Regions from separate parts of the Streptomyces sp. NPDC002490 genome, predicted to be linked through region 1. Evidence: riboswitches for the same ligand, from Rfam matches in the RefSeq annotation. Region 1 holds a riboswitch; each other region holds the start of a gene.
The links. Region 1 has a riboswitch for cyclic di-AMP ahead of ABT092_RS12975 (LysM peptidoglycan-binding domain-containing protein). Riboswitches for the same ligand answer to the same signal wherever they lie in the genome.
Positions count from the first base shown of each region.

Region 1 (3,199 bases):
GCAGACCGCGCTGGCCACCCTGCTACGCCGGTTGCCGGACCTCGAACTGGCCGCGGCTCCGGAGGAACTGCGCTGGCGCGGGGGTCTGATCATGCGCGGGCTACGGACGTTGCCGGTCCGGTTCACCCCGCGCTGAGGCGGCATTCCGCCCGACGGGGTGCACTCCGGTGGGTATCCGTAGGTGTTCCGCACCGGGTGCATACCGGTCGGGAACGGCGTCAACCGCCTCGCCGACGTGTCAACCCGCTTGTTGGCCAGGGGAGTTGTCGCCCGGTGGCCGATGGGTCGGGCCGTCCCCCAGATAGGGGAGGGGAGCGAGTTCCGTGACGAGTGGTGTTGATGTGACATCACATCCGTGATGTTCGCGTGATCTGCGCTGCATTAACTTGTGACAAGCGTTCGACTCCGGTTACGTTCACGACGACTTCGGCGGCCTCCAACCGCCGCGGGTCGGTCCCCGTTGTCGCACGAAAGGCCACCGCATGCTCTCCGGGAACGGTCGTCATCGACGCCCCCGTCAGGCCCCCGCTCTGGTCGTCGCGGCAGGGGTCACCAGCTCCGCGATCGCCCTGCCGCTGCTGGGCGCCACGGGTGCGAGCGCGGCGGAGGCCGCGACCTGGGACCGGCTGGCGGAGTGCGAGAGCGGCGGTGCCTGGAGCGCCAACGACGGCAACGGTTTCTACGGTGGGCTCCAGATCGGCCAGGAGGCCTGGGAGAAGCACGGCGGCCTCTCCTACGCGGTCAGCCCCGACCAGGCCAGCCGCTCCCAGCAGATCGCGGTCGGCGAGCGCATCCTCGCCGCGCAGGGACCCGCCGCATGGCCGGGTTGCAGTGCGGCCGTGGGGCTCGACAAGGGCGGCCCGGCGGCCGAAGTGGACCCGGGCGGTCCGGTGCAGCCCGGCAAGAAGAGCGGCAGCGTCTCCGACGGGGTGTCGGCCGGAGTGACCTCGGGTAAGACGGACGCCTCCCTCTCCACCGCCGACCGGCCGAAGCCGGAGAACGAGTCCGGTGCGTCCAAGGCGCCCACCACCGACCCCTCGGAGGTGCCGAGCTCCTCGGGCACCACCCCCTCGTCGCCGGCCTCGCCCTCCGACTCCCCGTCGTCCTCGCCGGACGAGGGCTCCTCCGAGACCCCCGGCTCCTCGCCGTCGACCGATCCGACCGCTCCGTCCTCGCCCGGTACGGAGAGTCCCGGTCAGACCCCGGGCGAGGGCACCGGAACCGAGTCCGGCGAGCCGGGTGCGACGCCCTCGACCGAACCGTCCGGCACCACCGGCGCCACCGAAGCGGGCGCGGCGGAGGCCGAGGTCGACGCCGGCACCGGCCGTCACCGGGGCGAGGCGGCGACCGAGGAGGCCACCGCCTCCCGGAGCGAGGAGAGCATCGGCAAGCACGCTTCCCGCAGCACGGAACGGGAGGCGCTGGACGCCTCGTACACCGTCAAGTCCGGTGACAACCTGTCGGCCATCGCCGACTCCCAGGGCGTCGAAGGGGGTTGGGCCGCGCTCTACGACGGCAACAAGGGCACCGTGGGGGGCGACCCGCACCACATCGTGCCCGGTCAGAGCCTCGACCTGGCGCCCGAAAAGCCCGAGAAGAAGCAGTAGTTCGACACCTAATGTCCTAATTTGGCGCGTGGGGTGGAAGTGAGACATGGGTCTCATCGGACGTCCATGGCTTTGAGTTTCACCCCCGCCCATGCATACGGTCAGTGCCGTTCGCCGATGCGGACACCGATCGCCGTCACGCCGAATCCTGCCGACGGTGGCTCGGGACCAGTCGTCGCGTGAAGCGCCGTTGGCAGGAGCGGGGGAACCAAGGTAAGCGCCGAACGGGCCGGCCTCGGGAGTCGAAACGGGACTCCCGACGGGCCACCGGACGGCTAGGGGTGGAGCCGCGCGTCAGGCGCGGCCGGGCACTCACTCGGCCCGAACCCGACAGCTCACCTCGTAGGCGTCGGTGAGGGGATGACTCATGCTGTTCTCCGGCAAGGGCAAGCACCGCAAGCCCGGCAAGGCCACCCGAATCGTCACCGTCGCGGGTGTGACCGGTGCGGCCGTGGCCGCCCCGCTGATGACGGCGACCAGCGCGTCGGCCGCCACCGCCGCCGAGTGGGACCGCGTCGCCCAGTGCGAGTCGGGCGGCAACTGGTCCATCAACACCGGCAACGGTTACTACGGCGGCCTCCAGTTCTCCGCCTCCACCTGGGCCGCCTTCGGCGGCACCAAGTACGCGCCCACCGCCAACCTGGCCTCCAAGGCGCAGCAGATCGAGATAGCCGAGAAGGTCCTCGCGGGTCAGGGCAAGGGCGCCTGGCCGAGCTGCGGCGTCGGCCTGTCCAACGCCCCCTACGGCGGCGGCGCCGCCGTGCCCCAGCAGCAGGCCGCCCCCAAGCCCCAGCCGCAGCAGACCGCGCCGCAGCAGCAGGCCGCACCCAAGCAGCAGACCGAGCAGCGCGCCGCCCGCACCCAGGACCGCGCCCCGGCGGCCCAGCCCGCGCAGCCGGCCCCGCAGGCGAAGCCCGCCGCTCCGGCCAAGACGGTCCAGACCCCCACCGGCAAGAAGGTGCAGAAGGGCGACGGCGAGTACAAGGTCGTCCGGGGCGACAGCCTGAGCGCCATCGCCGCGGCCGAGGGCGTCAAGGGCGGCTGGCAGCGGCTGTTCGAGCTGAACGACGACATCATCGACGACGCCGACTTCATCTACCCGGGTCAGCAGCTCCACCTCTCCTGACCCCGCGCCGGGGACCCGCTCCCGCCGCCGCGCCGCCCCATCGGTGCGTGCGCCGGGGGCCGGGCACGCCCCGGCCGTTCGGACCACCCCAGGCTCCGGCCCGCCCCGGCCGCGAGCCGCACCCCCCGGTCGAGCCGCGCCCCGGCCCGACCGGGACCCGTCCCCTCGGGTCAGTCCGCCCCGGTGCACGATCCCCGCGCCGGGGCGGAGGTGTGTCCGGGAGCCCCCGGAAATCCGACACGCCCGGGGCTCAAGTGAAGCCCCGGGCACCCATTTGTTTGCGGACGGAACAATTTGGTTTCCGTTTGTCCACAGGGCGGGCGGCCGAGTGGCCGACCTCCCCGGGGCCGTTAGGCTCAGGGGCGGCGGGACCACCGGCCCCGCATACTCGCGTCACATCCCAGAAGGAGATGCTCGTGCCGTCCATCGACGTCGTCGTAGCCCGGGAAATCCTGGACTCCCGAGG
Region 1 is NZ_JBEOWM010000016.1:74,026-77,224, reverse strand. It holds gene ABT092_RS12985 (cytochrome P450 family protein) at 1-136, shown strand, start outside; gene ABT092_RS12980 (transglycosylase family protein) at 483-1,607, shown strand; cyclic di-AMP (ydaO/yuaA leader) riboswitch at 1,783-1,971, shown strand; gene ABT092_RS12975 (LysM peptidoglycan-binding domain-containing protein) at 1,975-2,733, shown strand; gene eno (phosphopyruvate hydratase) at 3,150-3,199, shown strand, end outside.

Region 2 (3,199 bases), on a different contig from region 1:
GGCGGGTGTTCATCGTGGACCGCCCCGGCGCGGTGCAGACGCAGCTGCTCATCGGACGGATCGGTGCCGACCGGCACGACCGGGTGTGGCCCGCGCAGGTGCTGGGCACCTACTGCCTGGGCGGCACCCTCACCTCGCGGCTGGACCGCGTGCTGCGCGAGGAGAAGGGCTACACCTACGGGGTGCGGGCCTTTGGCCAGGTGCTGCGCTCCACCTCGGAGGGCACCGGGGCGGCGATGCTCGCCATCTCCGGCTCCGTCGACACCGAGTCCACCGGGCCCGCGCTGACGGACCTGTGGACGGTGTTGCGCACTCTCGCCGCGGAAGGGCTCACCGACGCGGAGCGGGACGTGGCCGTGCAGAACCTGGTGGGGGTCGCCCCGTTGAAGTACGAGACGGCCGCGGCCGTCGCGGGCACCCTCGCCGACCAGGTCGAGCAGGGGCTCCCCGACGACTACCAGGGGCAGCTGTACCAGCGCTTGGCGGCCACCGGCACCGTGGAGGCGACGGCGGCCGCGGTGAACGCCTTCCCGGTGGACCGGCTGGTGACGGTCCTGGTGGGTGACGCGGCGCAGATCGAGGAGCCCGTGCGCGCCCTGGGCATCGGCGAGGTCACGGTCGTGACCGGCTGACCGCGTGCGGGCCCGCGGACCCCTTGCGGCCCGCGGGCCCGCACGGTGGCTCAACACCCGCTCGGCAGTCGCTCGGTGCGGTGGCGACCACGCGGGCGGGGGCGGCGTCGAACAGCGGGCGCAGCCGGTGACCGAGCGGACGGCGGCTCAGGCGGTACCGGGCGGAGGCGGATTCCCGCCCGTCCGCCGTCTCCGCGCGCCGCGGACACCGGACGGCAAGGGCCGCGGCCGTACCGGCGCGACGCGCTCCGGACCGTACCCCGCGAGGGGGTCCGTCGTGTCGTTCCGTCAGGAGTGCGGTGTGGGACGGATGTCCCGAAAGGGCGGGAGGTTGCGGTCCGCGGTGTGGCGTGCGCTACAAAACGGCCGTTCCGTTTGTCGTACCGAAGATCCTCCCCGTAGCGTCGGGGCGGCTGTCCGTCGTGCGGTACGCCGCAGTCGCGGCACCGGACAGTCATCGCCGAGTCCCCGTACGGTGCGAGCCAGGGGAGCCGGGGACCCGATCCGTCCCTGGGGTGAATCGGACGCCCGTCGCCACGCGGAGGGGGTCCGTAGGAGACCTTCCTGCTCCGAACCCGTCAGCTAACCCGGTAGGCGAGAGGGAAGGAAAGGACAGCCACTTCATGGCGTTCACCCGTGCCACCGGTAAGCACCGTCGCCCCACGCGCATCTCGCGGACCACCGCGAACGTCGCCGGCGTCGCCACCCTCACCACGACCGGTGTCATCGGTACCCTCGCTTCACCGGCCCTGGCCGCCCAGGAGCCGTCCTCGCTGGAGGACACGGGCCTCACCAAGACGGTGTCCATCGGCGACGCCGTCGCCGACGAGATCGACGCCCAGGCCGCCGCCCAGCAGATCGCCGCCGACGAGGCCGCCGCCATGGAGCTGGCCGAGGCGGAGGCCAAGCTGCGGGCCGCCGAGCAGAAGCGGCAGGCCGAGGCCGAGGCGGCGAAAGAGCGCGAGGCCCAGGAACGCGCCGCCCGCGAGGCCGAGCGCAAGCGCCTCAACACCTACGTGAGCCCGATCGCCGGCAGCTACGTCTCCACGTCCTACGGAGCGGGCGGCAACATCTGGTCCTCCGGCACCCACACCGGCATCGACTTCCACGCCAGCACCGGCACCCCGGTCCAGTCCGTGGGCTACGGCACCGTCGTCGAAGCCGGCTGGGCCGGCGCGTACGGCAACAACGTCGTCATCAAGATGCACGACGGCACCTACACCCAGTACGCCCACCTCTCGTCGGTGGCCGTCTTCGCGGGCCAGGCCGTCACCACCGGGCAGCAGATCGGACTGGCCGGGGCCACCGGCAACGTCACCGGCTCGCACCTGCACTTCGAGGCCCGGACCGGCGCCGACTACGGCTCCGACCTCGACCCCCTGGCCTACCTCCGCAGCCACGGGGTCAACCTCTGACCCACCCGCTCCGGCGGAACGTTCCGTCGACACCGTGAGCACCGAAGGGCCCCGGCCACCCGCCGGGGCCCTTCCGCACGTCCGGGCCCGCCCGCCCGCCTGTCCGTCCGTTCGATACGTGGCGGCCGTCCCATCGGTGTGAGGAATTCCCGTGCGGGTCGGAAAATTCCGCGTACTGCAATAGAGTCATCGAATCAGAGTCGATCGACCGCGGTGTGCGGACATAAAGCGGAGGTCCGATCGTGAGTATTCCCGCCACGGCGGTGTGCTCGGCCATTCGGGATGACATCGTCAGCGGTGTCCTGGAATGCGGGAGCCGCCTCACCGAGGAAGTGCTGGCCCGTCGCTACGGCGTTTCCCGGGTGCCGGTGCGCGAGGCGCTGCGCACCCTGGAGGCCGAGGGGTTCGTGGTCACCCGTCGGCACGCCGGGGCCTGCGTCGCCCGGCCGACCGAACGGGAGGCGGCCGATCTGCTGGAGGTGCGCCGGCTGCTGGAGCCGCTGGGGGCGTCCCGGGCCGCCGAGCGGCGCACCGAAGCCCACCTGAAGGTGCTGCGCGGTCTGGTGCGGCTGGGGCGGGAGCGGGCCGAGAACGGCACGGGCGAGGAACTCCGCTCGCTGGGCACCTGGTTCCACGAGACCTTGGACCAGGCTTCGGGAGGCCAGGGGCTCACCGCGATGCTCACCCAGCTCCGGCACAAGATCACCTGGATGTACACCGTCGAGCCGGCGGCGCGACCGGCCGAGCAGTGGGTCGAGCACGGAGTCCTCGTGGACGCGGTGGCCCGCGGGGACGCGGAACGCGCCGGCACCCTGATGGCCGCCCACACCGAGCGCGAGATCGGCGCGATGGTGGCCCGTCGCCGCCGGTTCCCGCACCGGCCGGGGGACGACGGGGCGGCGGCCGGCACGCGGGCGGGGAAACATTCCGTCAACACGGCGGGTGCGTCCCGGTAACACGGGGACGGTAGAAAAGGAGGAGGCGGGATTGCCGTAGGAATTCACTCTTCATTTCGGTGCCGTGCGTGCCGAAGGCGAGGGAAGTGAATTCTCTGACGATCGGGCCGATGCATCCGCCGGTGTGACGGAAAGCGATCCGCGGGCCTCGTGGTGCGGTGCGGGATTCGTGAATTCCCGTGAAGCGATGCGGGCC
Region 2 is NZ_JBEOWM010000019.1:98,970-102,168, forward strand. It holds gene ABT092_RS14840 (M16 family metallopeptidase) at 1-632, shown strand, start outside; cyclic di-AMP (ydaO/yuaA leader) riboswitch at 1,081-1,244, shown strand; gene ABT092_RS14845 (M23 family metallopeptidase) at 1,256-2,047, shown strand; gene ABT092_RS14850 (GntR family transcriptional regulator) at 2,290-3,003, shown strand.
Region 2: linked by a shared signal. The riboswitch ahead of ABT092_RS14845 (M23 family metallopeptidase) and the one ahead of ABT092_RS12975 (LysM peptidoglycan-binding domain-containing protein) in region 1 are both predicted to bind cyclic di-AMP.

Region 3 (3,199 bases), on a different contig from region 1:
GGACCGCGTAGCGGGCCAGTCCCTCGCGGTCGGAGAAGTCCAGTGATTCCTGGAGCCGTTCGGGGCTGATGTTGGAGGCGGCGACGGCCCGGACCTTGCCGGCGCGGACCAGGTCGTCCAGGGCGCCGACGATCTCCTCCACCGGCACGGTCACATCGTCGAAGTGGGTGTAGTACAGGTCGATGTAGTCGGTGCCGAGCCGGGTGAGGGAGGCGTCCGCGGCGGCCTTGACGGTGGTGGCGGAGAGGCCCTTGTAGTCGGGGTGGGAGCCGACCTTGGTGGCGACGACGACGTCCGCGCGGTTGCCGCGGGCGGCCATCCACCGGCCGATCAGGGTTTCGGACTCGCCGCCCCGGTTGCCGTCCGCCCAGGCGGAGTAGGCGTCGGCGGTGTCGAGGAAGTTGCCGCCCGCGTCGGCGTAGGCGTCGAGCACGGCGAAGGTCTGGGAGGTGTCCGCGGTCCAACCGAAGACGTTGCCGCCGAGGGCGAGCGGGAAGACGTCGAGGCCGGACGGACCGAGCGGGCGCAGAGTGGTCATGGTGCTAGTCAACACCCCTGGCCGGCAACGCCTTCCCCGGACCGGCGGACCTGGTGCGTCGAGGGGACGAACCCGGTCCGCCGGCGCTCTCGCGGTGTGGGGGGACACCCGTCGCGGAACCGGGCGCACGACCGCGTGCGGAGGTGCGCCGGGCGCCGGTGGGGGTGACGGGTGGGTACGGGGGCCGCGGACCCGGGAGGGTCAGAGGCTGAGGCCCTTGCCGCGCAGGAACGCGGCCGGGTCGACGGCGGCGCCGCCGCCGGGGTGGACCTCCAGGTGCAGGTGGGCGCCGGTGCTCTTGCCGGTGGAGCCCACCGAGCCGATGAACTGGCCGGTGGTGACCTTCTGGCCGACGCTCACGCCGATGGACGACTGGTGGGCGTACCAGAGTTCGGTGCCGTCGTCGAGGGTGAGGACCGTGCGGTAGCCGTACGAGCCGGACCAACCGGCCTGGGTGATGGTGCCGCTGCCGATGGCCTTCAGCGGGGTGCCGGCGCCGGCGGCGAAGTCGAGGCCGGTGTGGGCGCCGGAGGACCACATCGCACCGGACTGCCCGTAGGAGGAGGTCAGCGTGTACGAGGAGAGGGGGAGCGTGAAGCTCTTGGCGAGCTTCGCGAGGCGCTCCTTCTCGGCCTGCGCGGCCTTGGCCCTCGCCTCGGCCTCCGCCTTCCTGCGCTCCGCCTCGGCCTTGGCCTTCGCCTTGGCCTTCGCTTCGGCTTCCGCCTTGGCCTTGGCCTTGGCCTCCGCCTTGGCGGCGGCTTCGGCGGCCTTCTTCACGGCGGCCTTCTCGGCTGCGGCGCGGGCCGCGGCCTCGGCCTGGTCCTGCTGCTGCTCGGCCTGCTGGAGGATGCGGGTGCGCAGGGCCTCGCCCGCGTCGGTGGCGCCCCGGGCGGCGTCGGCGGTGGTGACGCCGGCACCGGTCAGGGGGGCCACGGCGGGGGTGGCGGCGGCCTTCTGCTGGGGCTCCTCGGCGGAGTCCCCGGGCATGATCGAGCCGAGGTCGAGGTCGGGCATCGAAATCTTGATGGGGGGCTTGCCGCCCTGCGCGGTGGCGATGCCGCCCGCGCCGACCGCGGCGATGACGCCGACGCCCAGGACCGTGGAGCTGCGGGCGAGCCCGCCGCGCTGCTTGGCGACGCGGTGGCGACCGCGCACCGGTCGGACGGTGTCGGCGGTGGGGTTCCAGACCTCCCGCGCCTCGCCCTCGGTGACCTCGGGGCCGTACACCCGCTGGTAGGGGGAATGGGTCCCGTCCTCGACGGTCGTGGATGCGTGAGGGGCTTCGGGGGCAGGCCGATTGGACGCCACTGAGGCGTACTCCTTCCTTCCTTCTCGCCTACCGGGTTAGCTGACGGGTTCGGAGCAGGAAGGTCTCCTACGGGTCGCCTTCACGAGAAGGCGGCCCGATTCACCCCAAGGTGGTGGTTCCCCGGTTCCCTCGCGGGATTCGGCGCGTGCGCACGGAGCCGCCTCTGTGACGGCTGGGACGACCGCGCTGCGTTATCGAACGTTAATAGACCCGGGGCTCGGATTCCAAGCGCTTCCGAGTGATCGTTAGCGCTCACAGCAGGGACTTATCAGGACACGGAGGGGCGGATACGGGCGAGTTGGCGGTCGGACAATATTCCTCGGCGAGGCACTTTTTTCCCTGACGGATACTCAGTTGTTATCGGAAAGCGAAGCCGTGACTACAGGGGGTGAGGGGGCTGATGGGAGGCCGCCGGACGGCGGGGCACCGCCCCCGCCGCCGGGGGCGTCAGGGCCGTCGCACCGCCAACATGGCGAGGTCGTCCTCCGGTCCCGCGCCCGTGTGCCGGACGACCTCCTGGGTGAGGGCGGCCAGCAGCTCCTCCGGGCCGGGGAAGGCCCGGCCCCGCAGCCACCGCGCCGGATCGAAGAACTCCCCCCGCCCGTCCCGGGCCTCGGACAGTCCGTCGGTGTACACCAGCAGGGTCGTCCCCGGCGGGAAGTCCACCTGGTCGCAGGAGTCGGGCCACACCCCCAGGTCGAGCATGCCCAACGGCAGTGCCGGACGGCGCGGGAACACCACGGTCAGCCCCCCGTCCGGGACCAGCAGCAGCGGTGTCGGATGCCCCCGGTTGAGGATCCGCACCACGTCCTGACCGTGCGGCAGCTCGGCGAGCACCGCGGTCGTGAACCCCTCGAAGTCGTCGACCTCGCGCCGGCGCACCCCCTCCCGGGCGAGGGCGCGTTCCAGCCGACCCGCCACCGCCTCCAGGGTCGCCTCCTGCTCCGCGGCCTCCCGGAAGGCCCCGATGAGCACCGCCACCGCCGACACCGCGCCCATCCCCTTGCCCCGCACGTCACCCACCACCAGCCGGACCCCGTGCGGGGTGTCCTGCACCGCGTACAGGTCACCGCCGATGGACGCGTCGGCCTGCGCGGCCTCGTAGCGGGCGGCGATGTCGAAGCCGCCGATCCGGGCCGCGGGCTCCGGCAGCACGGCCCGCTGGGCCGCCTCCGCGACCTCCCGGGCCGAGGCCAGCCGGGCACTGCTGCGGCGGGTGAGCCGGTTGATCACGACGGCCAGGACGGACACCACGACGATCGTGGCCAGGTCGGTGAAGGACTCGGCCCGCCCCAGGTCCCCGTCCTCCCACCGCTCGCTGATCATGGCGGCGCAGGCCGCGAGCCCGATGG
Region 3 is NZ_JBEOWM010000077.1:9,973-13,171, forward strand. It holds gene ABT092_RS29240 (aldo/keto reductase) at 1-538, opposite strand, end outside; gene ABT092_RS29245 (M23 family metallopeptidase) at 740-1,846, opposite strand; cyclic di-AMP (ydaO/yuaA leader) riboswitch at 1,857-2,001, opposite strand; gene ABT092_RS29250 (PP2C family protein-serine/threonine phosphatase) at 2,295-3,199, opposite strand, start outside.
Region 3: linked by a shared signal. The riboswitch ahead of ABT092_RS29245 (M23 family metallopeptidase) and the one ahead of ABT092_RS12975 (LysM peptidoglycan-binding domain-containing protein) in region 1 are both predicted to bind cyclic di-AMP.

Region 4 (3,199 bases), on a different contig from region 1:
AGCGCTGCGTAGGACCGGATGCCGTCAGGGGGGAGGAACGTCGACTCTGCTGTCACATCGACCCATCCTTCCTCGCCCGGCGTGACCTACGCCACCGTAACAATGCCTTCCAGGGGGTTGACGGGACGTGAGAAAGGCCATGCGGTCGACCGGCACGACACGGGAATAGGGGAACGGCCAGGCCCGTACAGCGCGACGCGGGGCCGCATCGGAGGATGCGGCCCCGCGTGCGGGAGCTCCCGGCGGGTCGCCGGACGGATCAGACGGAGACGCCCTTGGACCGCAGGTAGGTCAGCGGGTCGATGTCGGAGCCGTACGTCGGCGAGGTGCGGATCTCGAAGTGCAGGTGCGGCCCGGTGCTGTTGCCGGTGGAACCGGCGAGGCCGATCTGCTGGCCGCCCGAGACGGACTGTCCCGCGCTGACGCCGAGCTGCGAGAGATGGGCGTACTGGGAGTACTTGCCGTCGGCGTGCTGGATGATCACCTGGTTGCCGTAGGCGCCCGCCCAGCCCGCCGAGACGACGGTGCCCGGGCCGACCGCCTTGAGCGGCGTGCCGGCGGGGACGCTGAAGTCGACGCCGGTGTGGTAGCCGCTGGACCACATGCTGCCGGAGGCCCGGTAGGGGGTGCCCACCCCGCTGGCGACCGGCAGGGTGAAGCCTGAGGCGTTCGCGGCGGCGGGCGCCTCGGCCGCCGCGGGCGCGACCTTCGGGGCGGCGGGCTTCGGAGCGGCGGGCTTCGGAGCCGGTGCCTTCTCGGGGGCCGCCTGCCGGACCTCGGGCGCCTGGGGCTGGGCGGCCTTCGGGGCCGGGGCCTCGGGCGCGGCGGCCTTCGGCGCGGCCTGCTTCGGGGCGGCGGACTGCGGGGCGGCGGCCGGGGCACCGATGGCGAGCTCCAGACCGGGGCGGATCAGGTTCGGGTCGGCGCCGACCGCGGCCCGGTTGTCCTGGTACAGCCGCTGCCAGCCGCCGCGCACGTCCTGCTCGTCGGCGATCTTCGACAGGTGGTCGCCGATCTTCACGGAGTACGTGGTGACCTCGGCGCGGGGGGTGGCGGTCCGCTCCGCGGGGGCCTGCGGGGCGGCCGGGGCGGTGACGGCGGCGGAGCCCTTGGGGGCGGGGGCGGCCTCCCCGGCCTGGGCGTGGGCCTGGGCGGCGCCCATCAGCGGAAGCGCCAGGGCCGCCGCGCCACCGGACCCGGTGAGGGCGATGGCGCGGACGAGCCGGGCGGACGTGGGACGGCGGTGCTTACCCGTCGCGGGCATGGTGCGTTCCTCTCCGGCGCCTACGAGGTGAGCTGTCGGATTCGGGCGGGAGGTGCCCGGCCGCGCTCGCGCGGCTTCACCCCGAGCCGGTCCGGTCGCCCGGACTCGGCGTACTGCGTGTGGGTTCCCCGCTCCTGCCGATGTCGGTACGACGGTGGGTGCCGGACGGTGGCAGGACTCGGCGTCCGCCCGGAGTGAGCGTGACGCTAAGCGAGCCGGAACGGCCCGGACAACCGCGAGCACGTCGATGACCAGGTATTCCTTGATCCTTGCGGGATTTCCCGGTCACCCTGCGTCGACGACGGCGGGGGCCGCGGAACTCAATTCCCGGGCTGTGGACGGCAGGCGGAGCACGGCCGGCCACCACGTTCGGTGACCTCTATGATCCCGGTCACGACCGGCTTCCCCAGGCGGCTTTATTCCCGGCCCAGTTGGGATGAGGACCACCAAGATTCGCGAACGCTATGAAAATGCACATTGCAGGACATAGAGGCCAGGGCTCGCCCTCCGTGTTTCACAAGAAAAGCCCATCACATCCCGATTGTCGGACGATGTGATGTCGTATCGTCTGAACCGGCCCGCCGTCCGACGGCGCCGGCGGGGGAACCGGAGGAGCCCCGTGACGCAGCAGATCCCATCCACCGAGCCCGAACTGACCGGCGTGCGCAACTTCCGGGACCTGGGAGGACTGCCGACCGCGGACGGTCGCCGGATCCGCCACGGGGTGCTGTTCCGCAGCGGCCACCTCGCCCGCGCGACGGCACGGGACAGCCGGTACCTCGACTCGCTCGGTCTGCACACCGTCTTCGACTTCCGCAACGACGCCGACCGCGCCCTCGACGGCCACGACGTGGAGCTCCCCGGGGTGCGCCAGGTGAACATCCCGCTCAGCGACCCGGCCGACGGCGCCGCGTTCTGGCACATGGTGCGCAACGGCGACCTCACCGAACTCCGCGCCCTGCTGGCCGGGGGGCGCGCCGTCGACCAGATGGTGACGTCCTACCGGGTCATGATCGAGCAGCGGACGGCGGAGCACGCCCGGGTGCTGCACGCGCTCGCCGAGGACAGCGTGCCCGCCCTGCTGCACTGCGCCGCGGGCAAGGACCGGGCCGGACTCACCGTGGCCGTGGCGCTGCTGGCCCTCGGGGTCGAGCGGAGCGCGATCGAGGAGGACTACCTCAAGTCCAACGCGGCGCACCGGCGGTACCGGGTGCGCCGCGACGCGGACGCCGTCGACGGCTCCGCGCCCGAGGCCATGGAGTTGCTGAGCCCCCTCTTCGACGCCCGGGTCGAGTACCTGGCGGCCGCCTTCGAGACGATCGACCGATGTTGGGGCGACACCGACACCTATCTGCGCCGGGCCCTCGGTCTCACCCCCGGGCTGCGCGAGCGGCTGCGCGGACGGCTGCTCGACTGAGCCGGTCCCCGGCCGCCGGCGGGGTCACTTGGCTCCGACCTCGAACAGCAGCCAGATGAAGGCGGCGACCAGGTGGCCGACCGCGACGTAGATGACCAGTCGGATCCAGATGCTCGGCGGCATCTTGTCCTCCATGCGGGGCGTGGAGGTCCGCGGGGCGACCGGAGGCGCCGCGGGGTCGGTGGGGGGTACGGGTTCGGTCATCGGAGGTCTCCCGGGGTGTGGCCGTCCGCCGGGCCGAGGCACAGCGCGGCGGTCGGACTCTGCAACAGGGTATGCACGAAGAGGAGGTCGGTGCCGTCCTCGTCGGCGGCGCCGATCCGGTGCGGGGTCAGCGAGTCGAAGTGGGCGCTGTCACCGGGGCCGAGGAGGTGGGTGCTGTCCCCGAGCCTGAGCCGCAACCGCCCGGACAGGACGTACAGCCACTCTTCGCCCGGGTGGACCCGCACGATGTCGCCCTGGGTGCCGTACGGCACCCGGACCCGCAGGGCCTGCATCCCCCGGCCGGAGGCGCCGGC
Region 4 is NZ_JBEOWM010000021.1:94,065-97,263, forward strand. It holds gene ABT092_RS15965 (SGNH/GDSL hydrolase family protein) at 1-56, opposite strand, end outside; gene ABT092_RS15970 (M23 family metallopeptidase) at 260-1,264, opposite strand; cyclic di-AMP (ydaO/yuaA leader) riboswitch at 1,267-1,385, opposite strand; gene ABT092_RS15975 (tyrosine-protein phosphatase) at 1,884-2,681, shown strand; gene ABT092_RS15980 (DUF6126 family protein) at 2,706-2,885, opposite strand; gene ABT092_RS15985 (helix-turn-helix domain-containing protein) at 2,882-3,199, opposite strand, start outside.
Region 4: linked by a shared signal. The riboswitch ahead of ABT092_RS15970 (M23 family metallopeptidase) and the one ahead of ABT092_RS12975 (LysM peptidoglycan-binding domain-containing protein) in region 1 are both predicted to bind cyclic di-AMP.